4 regions of the Shinella sp. OV683 genome follow, and region 1 is predicted to be linked to each of the others. Evidence: predicted binding sites of a transcription regulator. Region 1 holds the regulator's gene; each other region holds the start of a gene.
What was found. The regulator LexA, encoded in region 1, represses DNA repair genes until DNA is damaged. The targets are predictions, from matches to a motif close to TGTTCNNNNTGTGTTCNG.

Region 1 (3,564 bases):
GACATATTCGCGGGCATGGCCCCAGTCGCGCTTGGCATCGATGTTGCCGACATAGAGCTTTTCCTGCTTGCCGAGACGAATGGCAGCGGCAGCACGGGTGATCTTGCGGGTCACGAAAGTCTCGCCGCGCAGTGGGCTCTCATGGTTGAAGAGAATGCCGTTGGAGGCATGCAGGCCATAGGCTTCGCGGTAGTTGACCGTGATCCAGTAGGAGTAGAGCTTGGCGGCTGCATAGGGCGAGCGCGGATAAAACGGCGTCGTTTCCTTCTGCGGCACTTCCTGCACCAGGCCATAAAGCTCCGACGTCGAGGCCTGGTAGAAACGGGTCTTCTTCTCTAGCTTCAGGATTCGGATGGCTTCCAGCAGGCGCAACGTGCCGATGCCGTCGGCATTGGCAGTGTATTCCGGCGTCTCGAACGAGACGCGCACATGGCTCTGGGCGGCAAGATTGTAGATCTCGTCGGGCTGCGCTTCCTGAACGATGCGGATCAGGTTGGTGGAATCCGTCATGTCGCCGTAATGGAGGATGAAACGCTGGTCCTCTTCATGCGGGTCCTGGTAGATGTTTTCGATGCGGCTCGTGTTGAACGAGGAGGAGCGGCGCTTGATGCCATGGACGATATAGCCCTTGCTCAGCAGCAATTCTGCGAGATAGGCCCCATCCTGACCGGTGATGCCGGTAACCAGCGCTACTTTCTTATTGTTTTTGCTCAATAGAGTCTCCTGTCACACGCAATTGGATTGGGCAAGCCATCCATACCGCCTACCGCGCTAAGTGCGGAATCAGGCGGTAAAATGTCAAATCTCAAGGAAACCGCAGCCACACAGGCGAAAGTACAAATGCTTTCGCCATGATCCGCAATAATCTTCTGAAAAATTGAAAAGCCCCATGCGAATTTCCTTATCCGAGACGGGGAAATTTCGCAATCGCTGCAGCGTGCAAAGGTAAATGCGCAATATTACTCTCGCCGCCGCGTAATGGACGGCGAGGGACGCGCGTCACTGCTTAGTGATAGCGGCGGATCAGGCCGACAAGCTTGCCCTGGATCTTGACGCGATCGGGCCCGAAGATACGGGTCTCGTAAGCCGGGTTGGCGGCCTCGAGCGCGATCGATGCGCCCTTGCGACGGAAGCGCTTGAGCGTTGCTTCCTCGTCGTCGACGAGCGCCACGACGATGTCGCCGGGGCTGGCACTGGAGCCGTTCTTGATGATCACCGTGTCGCCGTCGAGAATGCCGGCCTCGATCATCGAGTCGCCCTTGACCTCGAGCGCGTAATGCTCACCGCCGCCGATCATGCCAGCGGGAACCGCGATGTCATGGGTGTTGTTCTGGATCGCCGAGATCGGCACGCCGGCGGCGATCCGCCCCATGACGGGAATGGACACCGAGTCGGAGCGATCGTCATTGGCGGGCGGCTTGGCAGCGACCGGCGCCGCCTGCGGCTTGCCGAGCGAACCTTCGATGACGCTTGGGGAGAAGCCGCGCTGTTGCGGCTTGATGCTCGCCGAATAGGCTTCCGGCAGCTTGATGACTTCCAACGCGCGCGCCCTATTTGGGAGGCGGCGGATGAAGCCGCGCTCCTCGAGCGCGGTGATAAGCCGGTGAATACCGGACTTCGAGGCGAGGTCGAGCGCATCCTTCATTTCGTCGAAGGAAGGCGGCACGCCGGACTCCTTCATCCGTTCGTGGATGAACAGGAGTAGCTCTTGTTGCTTTCTCGTTAGCATCGCAGCCCTCTCAGAATCGCGAAACAAATCTGGAACAAACACTATCTGTTCCATTTATGTTCTGCAAGGGCTTTAGATAAGGTTAATGATGATGGGGCGTTGTGTTGGAGGCGCGAAAGCTATTTGGGAATGGCTGTCAGAGCTATTCTGGAATGAAAATCCCTAGCGACGTCTGATTTTAAAGGGTTTTCCGGCAAAAAATAGGGTTGCCAATCGCGGCATTTGCCAACCTCAATTTTTCCATTCCAGCATAGCGATGAAGTGTTTGATTCCATTTCGTTTATTGGACAACCCAGTGCCGGAATAAATTGTAAACGTCAGTGATTGGTAAACCTATTGGTAAACCTAGCTTCTAAGCGCCTTACCGACGTCGATGAAAAACCACGCCACTTCAATTAGCTTGTCGTCATCGAGCCCTCCCCAAAGTCGCTGGATTATCTCGGCCTCGGAAGCTCCGTGCGACGCTTCGTCTCTAATATGGGAAAGTAGCCCTTCTTCAAGATCATTGAATTGTATACCCAACTTGGCAAAGTCGTGTGGTGCCAATGGCTGTGCGTAGGTCGAAGCCAGGCGGGCAAAGATTCTTGAGAGGCACGCATATAAGATCGCTTTCTCGCGTTGCACATGACCGAGCTGTTCCCACTCGTCGGCCGCAAATTCGGGGCCGGCCAGTTGTGCGATCTTTGTCCGAGCCTTGTTTGGCACAGCGCCACGTCGCCGCCAGTTCGCGATTGCCTGTTTAGAATAGCCAATTCGTGAAGCCAGTTCTTCATCCGTCTGGATGAGGAGCGCGGCTTTTAGACGTTCGATGAAAACCCGAACATGCTCATCCATTTTCTATTTGACACTCACGAAAAATGAAGTCATAGACTTCACTATGAAGTCTGAGACAACAAAACAAATAATTGCATCGCCCGGCTGCCATCTTTTTGCCGTGGTACGTGCTGGCTTTATCGCCCAAGGCACTTCACTCAGCAAGTGGTGTTCGCAAAACGGCATTTGTCGCGTGTGGGCATCCGATGTCCTTAAGGGAAAGCGAAATGGCCCAAGCGCGAAAAGACTGAGACTTCGTCTGATGAAGGAAGCGGGAGCTTTCAATGGCTAACTTCGTGGATGTCGACATACTCAGCCATGTTTCGGGTATCAGCAGACAGGCGGTTTGGAAGGCACTCAAGAATGGTAGTTGGTATGGCGCGGCGCTTGAAGTCCGGACCGCCTTCGGTCGGGGCGGCAACTCCGGCAAGCAATATCAGGTGAAGGTTTCGAGCCTTCCGGCGCATATTCAAGAGCGTTTAAAGGCCCTTCAGACCACCGATGAAGCCGTTTCAAAACTTCGTTTCGGTGATGCTGCGCAACTTGAGCGCAACTGGAAATACGATCTGATCAGCCGCGCCCTTGAACAGCCGAAGGGCAGTTCGGGCCGCAAGGCTGAGATCGACCGCCACCATGGACGCATCGTGCATGACTGGACAGGTCAGCCCACAAAGCTCTCCAAGTCCACACTTTATAAATGGATGCAGGATTTTGAGCTTTATGGGGTCCACGGTCTGACCAGCAAAATTCGGAAGGACAAGGGCGAAAAGAAGGTCTTCATAAGCCGCGCCTGGACGAATGCCGTCCCGTTCGATGATGCCATGAAATCCACAATCCAGCACGATCTGAAGCAATACGTTCGCAGCCTGATCAAAGGCGACGGTCAGTTCAAACAGACACTCGTCCTGACTTCAGAGAAGCTGAAGGAAATCACCGCCGCCTACGGCTTCCGTTTGAATGATACTACACGTGAAGAGCCCATATTCCGCATTCCACAGGCCTTTGTGCAGGAAGAGGCGCAC
Region 2 (3,564 bases), 790 kb from region 1:
ACCTTTGCGGCGGTCTGCGGCCCGATGCCGGGTAAAAGCTGCATCAGCCGGAAACCGGCCACCTTGTCGCGCGGGTTCTGGGCAAACCGCAGGATGGCGAGCAGATCCTTGACATGGGCACTGTCGAGGAACTTCAGTCCGCCGAATTTCACGAACGGAATGTTGCGGCGCGTGAGCTCGATTTCGAGTGCTGCGCTGTGATGCGAGGCACGGAACAGCACCGCCTGTTGCTTGAGCGTCTCGCCGCGCTCGCGGTTTTCGAGCACCGTCTCGACGATGAATCGTCCCTGCTCGCCTTCATCGCGCACAGTCACCAGTCGGGGACGCTCGCTGGCTTCGCGATCGGTCCAGAGGTTCTTGGTGAAGCGCTCGCGCGCCAGCTCGATAACGCCATTGGCGGCAGCCAGGATCGGCGCCGTCGAACGGTAGTTGCGATCGAGCGTGATAATATCGGCGCGTGGCTCGAATATGCCGGGAAAATCGAGGATGTTGCGCACCGTGGCCGCACGAAAGGAATAGATCGACTGCGCATCGTCTCCGACCACTGTCAGGCCGCGCCCATCGGGCTTGAGGGCGCTCAAGATCGAGCTCTGCAGACGGTTGGTGTCCTGATACTCATCGACGAGGATGTAGTCGAAGCGCGTCGCCATCTCCTCGGCGATTGCCTTCTCGCTCGCGGCCTGCGCCCAATAGAGTAGCAGGTCGTCGTAGTCGAGCACGTTTTGCGCCTGCTTGGCGTCGACATAGCCGGCAAACAGTTCGCGCAATTGCGCTTGCCAGTTCTGGCACCAGGGAAAGGCTGTTTTCAGCACATATTCCAGCGGCTGTTCCGAATTGACGACCCGGGAATAGATCGAGAGGCACGTCGCCTTGGTGGGAAAGCGGCTCTCCATCTTGGAAAAGCCGAGCTCATGGCGAACCAGATTGAGGAGATCGGCGCTGTCCTCGCGGTCATGGATGGTGAAGTCCGGGTTGAGGCCGATCTCGTAGGCGTAGTCGCGCAGCATCCGCGCGCCCACACCGTGAAACGTGCCGCTCCAGGCCAGTGCATCGGTGATCGCTCCGCCACCTGTGCCCAACACCTTGGTGCAAATCCGCTCGACACGCCGGGCCATTTCTGATGCGGCACGCCGCGAAAAGGTCATCAGCAGGATGCGGCGCGGATCGGCGCCATTGACGATGAGATGGGCGACCTTATGGGCGAGCGTATTGGTCTTGCCCGAACCGGCACCGGCAATGATGAGCAGCGGACCGGCCACGGCCTCACCCCTGACGTCTCCACAGCCGTGCTCGACAGCACGCCGTTGCGCATCATTCAGCTTTTCAAGATAGGCCGCCGCCATGCCACTCCAAATCCGCAGTCCCCGGAACAGAATATGAACGTACGGGATTCGCTGCGACTTGGAAAGCCGGCAGCAATTGCCGTGCAAACGTGGTGCAACCTGATATCAGCAGTCCGGCCGTATCACCCTGACGATCCCGACAAGATGCAAGCGACCGTCGTCGGAGCGCACGAACAGCAGCAGGGGCCTGGCCTCGTTGCCGTTTGAACACACGCCTTCGACGGGTTGCTCCGGCATGCTGGCTGGATGGATGGCGGGGCTTTCAGCTTCTGCGGGCTGGACGGAGGCGGACGCACTCGATGTCCAGAGAAGCATGATCATCAATAGCTTGCGCATTCGGTACCTCCAAGGCGCTCCCTCAGTCGTACCCCCGCGTCATCAAAACGGTACTCACCGCATCTAGGTTCCATCCATACGCGAGAATGACGACGCATTACGCTGTGTCGTCTCTTGGAACCAAAGCGATCTTGCCGCGTTGTTTTCGCAATTACTTTTCTGATTGCGAGGGTGTAGGTTGCACGCATCAAACCGCTGGTCGCAACTCGACTTGTCGCCACTCGGGGTAAACCACGACTGCGTCATCGCAGGATTCACGAACCATTTTTCAAGCCGGATGCGGCAATGCCCGTCCAACAGGGGAAATTCTCATGATCCTTATCATCGTGACGGCCCTGATATCGGCAGCGATCGGTGCATCGCTGCTGGTCGGTGGAGCCGAACTCGTGTCGCTCGGCGGCAGCTATTTCTATTTCATCGCCGGTGTCGTCTTCATCCTCTCGGCCCTGCTATTGCTTTTCAGGCGGCGCGAAACGCTCTGGGTCTATGGCCTGTTCGTCCTGGGCTCGTTGGGCTGGGCGGTCTGGGAAATCGGTTTCGACTGGTGGCAGCTCGGCCCGCGCGGCGGTATCATCGTGCTGTTCGGTCTGTGGCTGCTGACGCCGTGGGTCCGACGCCGGCTTGGTCGCAGGTTTCAGCGCGAAGCCGGAGCCAGGGCGCCCCTTTGGCCGCTTGGCCTGCCCACGCTGATTGCGCTTTGCATCGCCATCTTCTCGATATTCCAGCATCCGCATGACATGGCGGGGACGCTGCCCGATGCGCCGGCCGCCAACGCCGCCGACGTCGCAAGCAACGTGCCGCCGGGCGAATGGCATCACTATGGCCGCACGCTGCTCGGGCAACGATATTCGCCGCTCGACCAGATCACCACGGAAAACGTCAAGGACCTCGCGCAGGTCTGGCAATACCAGACGGGTGACGTCAAGGGCCCGGACGATATCGGGGAAACGACCTATCAGGTGACCCCGCTCAAGGTTGGCAACACGCTCTATCTCTGCACGCCCCACAGTTGGGCGATCGCGCTCGATGCGACGACCGGCAAGCAGAAATGGAAGTATGATCCTAAGGTCGGCCTCAACCCGAACCGTCAGCACCAGACCTGCCGCGGCGTCTCTTACTATGCGGACGCGGCAGCGCCGGACAACTCGCCCTGTAAGACGCGCGTCTACCTGCCGACGTCGGATGCGCGGCTGATCGCGCTCGACGCCGAAAAGGGTGAAGTCTGCAAGACATTCGCGCAGGAAGGCGTGCTGCATCTCGAAACGGGCATGCTCTACAATCCGGCCGGCTATTACTATTCGACGTCGCCTCCGGCCATCGTCGCGGACAAGATCATCATCGGCGGGGCAGTCAACGACAATTACTCCACCAAGGAACAATCCGGTGTCATCCGCGCCTTCGACGTTCATACGGGCGCGCTGATCTGGAACTGGGATTCCGGCAATCCCGATGTCACCACGCCGTTGCCAGCAGGGCAGACATATACGGTGAACTCACCCAATAGCTGGTCGGTCTTCAGCGTCGACGAGGGTCTCGGCCTCGTCTACATCCCGCTCGGGAACCAGGTGCCGGACCAGTTGGGCATCGGCAGAAGCGCCAATGTCGAAAAGTACTCGTCCTCCATCGTCGCGCTCGACGTTAGTTCGGGCCAGGTCAAGTGGGCGCGGCAGACCGTCCGTCACGATCTCTGGGACATGGACGTGCCCGCCCAGCCTGCACTTCTCACGTTGACAAAAGCCGATGGAACCGCCGTTCCGGCTTTGGTCGGCGCGACCAAGCAGGGCGACATCTACGTGCTCGATCGCCGCAGCGGCGAACCGATCATCCCTGTCAAGGACGTGCCGGCACCCTCCGGTGCGATCAAGGAAGACTTCACCGCGCCCAC
Region 3 (3,564 bases), 2.1 Mb from region 1:
GTGGCCCGGAAATCCGCCCCTGATAGTCGCTCGCGCAACGCGGACCCCGTGCACAGGAGTGGCCTGGCTCGCCGGCCATCCCGCAACGGCATGGATTCATGGCGGCGATCAACTGGATGTCAGCGGGATAGGTCACGTGGTGATTGGCGCGTGCGATGATGCACTCGCCGGTTTCCAGGGGCTGGCGAAGCGCATCCAGCGTCTGTGGATTGAACTCCGGCAGCTCGTCGAGAAACAGGATGCCCTTGTGCGAGAGCGATGCTTCGCCCGGCTTGGCGCGCAAGCCACCGCCGATCATCGCCGCCATGGTCGCCGAATGGTGCGGCGCGCGGAACGGTCGCCGATCCGACAATTTGCCGCCCGAAAGCTGGCCGGCGATCGAATGGATCATCGACACTTCGAGCAGTTCGGCCGCCGATAGCGGCGGCAGGATGGACGGCAGCCGCTGCGCCAGCATCGATTTTCCGGATCCAGGCGGCCCGATCATCAGCAGGTTATGGCCGCCCGCCGCGGCCACTTCCAGCGCCCGCTTGGCGCTTTCCTGACCGCGGATGTCGACGAGATCGGGCAGGTTTGCCGGGTTCTGTCGTATCGCCGGCTCCGGACGCAACAACACCTGCGTGCCACGGAAATGGTTGGCGAGCCCGATCAGGCTACGTGGCGCCAGAATATCGATGTCGGCGCCGGCCCAGGCCGCCTCCGGCCCGCTGTCATGCGGGCAGATCAGCCCCTTTCCCATTGCATTGGCGGCGATTGCAGCCGGCAGGGCGCCGGAAACGGCCGCGATGGTGCCATCGAGATTGAGCTCGCCGATAACCAGGAATTCCTGCAAGGTGTCGGCCGGAATGGCGCCCAGTGCTGCCATCAGCGCAAGCGCGATCGGCAGGTCGAAGTGACTGCCTTCCTTGGGCAAATCAGCAGGCGCAAGATTGACGGTAACTTTTTTGGGCGGCAGTGCCAACCCGGAGGCATGCAAGGCGGCCTGCACCCGCTCGCGGCTTTCCGCAACGGCCTTGTCCGGAAGCCCGACGATCTGCATGCCGACTTTCCCAGGCGCAATCATCACCTGCACATCGACGGGCAACCCATCTATGCCCTGGAATGCAACCGTGCCGACCCGCGCCACCATGCCCACGCCCCCGAAGCCCTGCGCCTTTTCATTGAAACACTCGTTTCTGGCGCTGTACGGTTGTTAACTAAGCATGGAAATAGGAATAAAACAAGAACAATTAACGAACGAAAATCGCCGCAAAAGTGTAATCTGGTTGCGCTTGGTTGTGGTCGATAGAACAAAGCTGATCGGACCGGGAACGCTCCGGGCAGCGCCTCAGGCGCGCTTCTTCTCGACGGCATCCCAGAACAGTGCAGCGATGTCGGCGCCGCCGAATTTCCGCACTTCGCGGATGCCGGTCGGCGACGTCACGTTGATTTCGGTCATGTAGTCGCCGATCACATCGATGCCGACGAGGATGAAGCCGCGCTCGCGTAGCGCCGGCCCGATGCGGGCGCAGATTTCCTTTTCGCGGGCCGTCAGCTCAGTGTGCTCGGCGCGACCGCCGACATGCATGTTGGAGCGGGAATCGGTTTCGGATGGCACGCGATTGATCGCTCCGACCGGCTCGCCGTCGATGAGGATGATGCGCTTGTCGCCCCTGCGCACGTCAGGCAGATATTCCTGGGCTATGAAAGGTTCGACGAACATCTCGCCGAACATTTCCAGCAGCGAGGAGAAGTTGCGGTCGTCGCGCGACGAATGAAAGACGCCGGCGCCGCCATTGCCGTAGAGCGGCTTGAGGATGATATCGCCCATTTCGGCTCGGAAGCGGGCGATCTCCGAGACGTCGCGGGTGATCAGCGTCTTCGGCATCAGGTCGGCAAATTCGGTGACGAAGATCTTTTCCGGCGAATTGCGCACCCAGGCGGGGTCGTTGACCACCAGCGTCTTCGGATGCAGCCGTTCGAGCAGATGCGTCGAGGTGATGTAGCCCATGTGGAAGGGCGGGTCCTGGCGAAGCAGGATGACGTCCATGGACTGCAGGTCTATGCGTTCCGGCTCACCGAGCGTAAAGTGGTCGCCCTTGGTGTCACGCAGTGTCATCGGTTCGACGGAGGCGTAGACCTTGCCGTCGCGCATCGACAGCCGATCGGGCGTGTAGTGAAAAAGGTTATAGCCGCGCTGTTGCGCCTCCAGGCTCATGGCAAAGGTCGAATCGCCTGAAATGTTGATGGATTTCACATGATCCATCTGCACGGCGACGTTCTTGATCCCAGCCATTCCTAGCGCTCCTGTTGGCTCAAAGTCCGCATGATGTAGGACGGCTTCCGCATCGTGGCAAGCCCGGAACTCTTTGCTGGCGATGCGGATCGAGAAATCTCGGCTCCGGCTTGATTTATCAGTCCTGTCGCTCTAACTCAGGCGAAACAATCTCTGGTGAGGACATATCCGGATGGCAAAGAAAGTCACGGCACAGGCGGCTCTTATCTATGTGATGGTGATGGTTGCCGCAGCCGACGGCCATATGCCGGATACGGAGCTGCAGCGTATCGGACGGCTTGTCCGCTTCCTGCCGGTGTTCCAGGGTTTTGATCCGGAAGAGATCATTACCACGGCTCGCGATATCCAGGCGATCGTTGCCGGACCCGAGGGCCTCGAGATCGCGCTCGAGACCATCCGTGATGCCCTGCCACAGCGGCTTTATGAGACGGCCTATGCGCTTGCCGTCGAAGTGGCCACCGCCGACCTCTGGCTTGACAACACCGAGGTCCGTTTCCTGCAGTTGCTGCGCGCCCGGCTCGATATCGACAAGCTGACGGCGGCTGCCATCGAACGCAGCGCCATTGCCCGTTTCCGCAAGGTGTAAACCGCGTGGCCGAGGTGAGCGAACTTCGCAACCTCGGTCCGAAGTCACGTGCCCGGCTGGCAGAAATCGACATCACCACATCTGAAGATCTCCGGGCGATTGGCGCTGTGGAGGCATATGCACGCCTGCGTTTCCGCTTCGGCAAGGTTATCAGCCGCAACATGTTGCATGCTCTCGCCGCTGCGCTGGCAGATATCGACTGGCGGCATCTGCCCGCTGAGCAAAAGGACGAGCTTGATCGCGCCGCATCTAGGCGGTTGACGCAGTTCGAAGCGAGATCGCTCGACGAGGTTTGAGCAAGTCGCACGGCTGGCGGGTCAGAACATGCGATTTTGAACGGCTTGACCTTGCCGTCACGCGGATTTGGGTGTCTATGTGAGGATATCCTCGCATTCTCGGGTCTCCGAGTCGCAGCCACTTCCGGAATGTCGCCTTGCATCGCTATGCGCCCCTCATCCTTGCCGTCGCCCTGTTCATGGAGCAGATGGATTCGACGGTGATCGCCACCTCGCTGCCCGCCATCGCTGCCGACCTGAATGTTGGCCCGATCACGTTGAAACTTGCCATGACCTCCTATCTGGTGGCGCTCGGGGTCTTCATTCCGCTGTCGGGCTGGGCGGCCGATCGCTTCGGCGCCAAACGCGTATTCCTGAGTGCGATCGCCGTGTTCATGCTGGGTTCGGTGCTTTGCGCCATGTCGCAG
Region 4 (3,564 bases), 340 kb from region 1:
ATTGCAGACGGGGCAGGGCGCCTGGCTCATGAAGCGCTCGATGTCCTCGCGCGACCAGGCGGAATCGGTTTCCTTCCAGCGCCGCTCGAGGTTGGGAATGATGCCCTCGAAGGTCTTGGTCGTCTGGTAGGAGCGTGCGCCATCGGCGTAGTGGAAAGTGATTTCCTTGCTTCCCGTGCCATTGAGAATGGCGTCCTGCGCCTCTTCCGTCAGCTCGTTCCAGCGGGCGGAAAGCTTGAAACCATAGGCCTTGCCGAGTGCTTCCAGCGTCTGGTTATAATAGGGGGAGACCGACTTGGCCCAGGGAGCAATCGCACCGTCGCGCAGTGTCCGCTGCTGCTCGGGCACGATCAGGTCGGCGTCGATCTTCTGCTGGGTGCCGAGGCCGTCGCAGGACGGGCAGGCGCCGAACGGATTGTTGAACGAGAACAGGCGCGGCTCGATTTCGGTAATGGTGAAACCGGAGACCGGGCAGGCGAATTTTTCCGAGAACATCACCCGTTCGTGGGTTTCGTTGGCGGATTTGTTGGCCGAGCCGCCTTCAGCTGTGTCTTCCGGCGGCAGCGGTCGGTCGGCATACTCGGCGATCGCCAGGCCGTCGGCGAGCGTCAGGCAGGTCTCAAGACTGTCAGCCAGCCGGCTGGCCATATCGGGGCGTACGACGATGCGGTCGACCACGACATCGATATCGTGCTTGTATTTCTTGTCGAGCACCGGGGCTTCGGCGATCTCGTAGAACTGGCCGTCGATCTTGACGCGCTGAAAACCCTTCTTCATCAGCTCGGCGAGTTCCTTCTTGTACTCGCCCTTGCGGCCGCGAACCAGCGGCGCGAGGATATAGAGCCGCGTACCTTCCTCGAAGGCGAGGATGCGGTCGACCATCTGGCTGACGGTCTGGCTCTCGATCGGCAGGCCGGTCGCAGGCGAATAGGGCACCCCGACGCGGGCAAACAGCAGGCGCATATAGTCATAGATTTCGGTGACCGTGCCGACCGTCGAACGCGGATTGCGCGACGTCGTCTTCTGCTCGATCGAGATGGCCGGTGACAGGCCGTCGATCTGGTCGACATCCGGCTTCTGCATCATTTCCAGGAACTGCCGCGCATAGGCCGACAGGCTTTCGACATAGCGGCGCTGGCCTTCGGCATAGATCGTATCGAAGGCAAGTGACGACTTGCCCGAACCCGACAGGCCGGTCATGACGATCAGGCTGTTGCGGGGCAGGTCGAGGTCGATGCCCTTGAGGTTGTGCTCGCGCGCGCCGCGGATGGAAATGGTCTTGAGTTCGCTCATCTTGCCTGCTTCATGGTCTAGTTCTTATGACGGGCATCTGGTTCTTATGACGGGCATCTGGTTCTTATAACGGGACATGCTGACATTGGTTGTCAGGGGCCTCCCACAAATTCCGGTTTTCCACAGCGTCACGACTCGATTGACATCGTTTGCGAGATTGGATAGAACAAAAACGGAACGAATGGAAGTCCCGAAATCTGTGGATTGCAGCGGCCGCGGGGGCGTAATAGTCGCACCAAACGAGTAAAGTCGGCGAGACTATGGCTCCGGGGCGTTGACCGTCCCTTTTCGAGAACAGGATATTGGTATGGCGGGCAGTGTAAACAAGGTTATTCTGATTGGCAATGTTGGTGCCGACCCGGAAATCAGGCGTACGCAGGACGGCCGGCCGATCGCCAACCTTCGCATCGCCACCTCGGAACAGTGGCGCGACAAGAATTCCGGCGAGCGCCGCGAGAAGACCGAATGGCACACTGTCGTGGTCTTCAACGAGGGCCTGTGCAAGGTCGTCGAGCAATATGTCAAGAAGGGCGCCAAGCTCTATATCGAGGGCGCGCTGCAGACCCGCAAATGGCAGGACCAGAGCGGCGCCGAGCGCTACTCCACTGAAATCGTGCTGCAGGGCTTCAACTCGACGCTGACCATGCTCGATGGTCGCGGTGAAGGCGGCGGCCGCGTTCAGGGCGGTTACGACGACAATATGGATTCCGGATACGGCGGCAGCGACAACCGCTCGAGCCAGCCGGCCCGTTCGCAGCCGGCAGCCCGCGCACCGCAGAATGCGCCGTCCTTCTCGCGTGACATGGACGACGACATTCCGTTCTGATCGCTTGTTGAGCAATGGAAATATCGGGAGCGGCGCCGGGTTTGCCCGGAGCTGCTCCTTTGCGTTTATGCGGCGAGACGCTTTGGTGCGCATGCTTCGCAAATCGCGGTGATGTGCCGATGGTCGGTCCCGCAGCAACCGCCAAGAATGCGCATATCGGGATAGTCTTTGCGCAGAGCATGATAGCGCCGGGCAAGATCGGTGGGATCGCCGATATCGAGTTCGGTGGATTCGTCGAGTTCCTGATGGCTTTTGGTCGATGAATTGGCGCGAATGCCCACGATCCGCCTTACCCAGTCCTCGCCGTTTTTGAGCGCCTGGTCGAAATGCGTGGGATGGGCGCAGTTGACCATGTAGTAGATTGGCGAGCCGCCGGTGGCGTCGTCCGTGCGCTCGATCGCTTCGCGCAACGTCGTACCATTCACCAGCTTGCCATCGGTCTCGACCGTGAACGAAATAGCGCAAGGCATGCTGTTTGCCTTGGCGGCGCGGGCTATGCCGATAGGCTCTCCCGTCGTATTCATGGTGAAGGCCGCGACCAGGTCGGCTGCTGATTTGGCAAAGGCGCCAATCTGCAGCGAATGGTAGTCTTCCGCTTCGTGCGGATCCATATTGCCCGCCTTATAGCCGTCGCCGCGCGGACCGATGACGCCTTCCAGCACGACAGGCGTATCGGCAGTCTCCCAACGTTGCCGCAAGCTGTCGAGGAAATCCATGGAGCGGATGTTGAGGGCGACCAGTGCCTCGAGGTCATAGCCGAGCTTTAGACCCCAATCCGGGTTGGCCCGCCATGTCGGTGCATCCAGGATGAAGCCGACCCCGCGATCTCGGGCAGCATCCACGTAGGGCTCGAAATAGCGGATGATTTCGGCGCGCCCGTCTTCGTTGTCGACCAGCGGAAATGATGCGAAATGGGGCAGATCCATGCCGCGGTGGAAGATAAACGTCGTTTCCATTCCGCCGTCGGTAAGAAAGTCGCCGCCCTTCAGCTGCGGAAGGTCGTGTCGATATTTTGCCATGGGATGCCTCCGATATTGCAACAGAGCGTCCGGCTGCTTTATGCAGCTGCATCGAGATATGACATCTTCTCAGAAAACCGGGCGATCATAGACTCTTTCGAGCAACAAAGCTGCAGGGAAATTCCCGGAGCCCTGGAGGTGGCCGCCGCTACGGGCCGACATAGACGGTCATGGTCGCCCTGACGCCATCGATGACGAATTGCACGGCCAGCGCCGACAGCAGAACGCCGAGCAGCCTTGTGAGGATTGCCCGGCCGGTCTGGCCGAGCAGGCGGTCGATCTGGTCTGCAACCAGCAAGGCCGCCAGCAGGATCAACGATACGACAGCGATTACGGCAATCAGCTCCAGCCTCTCGACGGCGGATGGATGGTTGCCGGCCAGCAGGATCGTCGCCGAGATCGAGCCGGGACCGGAAATCAGCGGAA

Region 2: a site for LexA is predicted at 1,366-1,383, ahead of ACXHRN_RS08590 (ATP-dependent helicase). Genes of this name have one in related genera too.
Region 3: a site for LexA is predicted at 1,211-1,228, ahead of ACXHRN_RS22510 (YifB family Mg chelatase-like AAA ATPase). Genes of this name have one in related genera too.
Region 4: a site for LexA is predicted at 1,456-1,473, ahead of uvrA (excinuclease ABC subunit UvrA). Genes of this name have one in related genera too.

What each region holds. Positions count from the first base shown of each region.
Region 1 covers NZ_CM173543.1:2,585,876-2,589,439, reverse strand. The annotation lists gene gmd (GDP-mannose 4,6-dehydratase) at 1-714, opposite strand, end outside; gene lexA (transcriptional repressor LexA) at 1,007-1,729, opposite strand; gene ACXHRN_RS12345 (helix-turn-helix domain-containing protein) at 2,075-2,563, opposite strand; gene ACXHRN_RS12340 (hypothetical protein) at 2,827-3,564, shown strand, end outside.
Region 2 covers NZ_CM173543.1:1,798,186-1,801,749, reverse strand. The annotation lists gene ACXHRN_RS08590 (ATP-dependent helicase) at 1-1,343, opposite strand, end outside; gene ACXHRN_RS08585 (hypothetical protein) at 1,449-1,679, opposite strand; gene ACXHRN_RS08580 (glucose/quinate/shikimate family membrane-bound PQQ-dependent dehydrogenase) at 1,991-3,564, shown strand, end outside.
Region 3 covers NZ_CM173543.1:4,660,309-4,663,872, reverse strand. The annotation lists gene ACXHRN_RS22510 (YifB family Mg chelatase-like AAA ATPase) at 1-1,129, opposite strand, end outside; gene gshB (glutathione synthase) at 1,328-2,275, opposite strand; gene ACXHRN_RS22500 (tellurite resistance TerB family protein) at 2,448-2,861, shown strand; gene ACXHRN_RS22495 (TfoX/Sxy family DNA transformation protein) at 2,867-3,157, shown strand; gene ACXHRN_RS22490 (DHA2 family efflux MFS transporter permease subunit) at 3,295-3,564, shown strand, end outside.
Region 4 covers NZ_CM173543.1:2,245,127-2,248,690, forward strand. The annotation lists gene uvrA (excinuclease ABC subunit UvrA) at 1-1,293, opposite strand, end outside; gene ACXHRN_RS10710 (single-stranded DNA-binding protein) at 1,601-2,119, shown strand; gene ACXHRN_RS10715 (homocysteine S-methyltransferase family protein) at 2,185-3,138, opposite strand; gene ACXHRN_RS10720 (MarC family protein) at 3,287-3,564, opposite strand, start outside.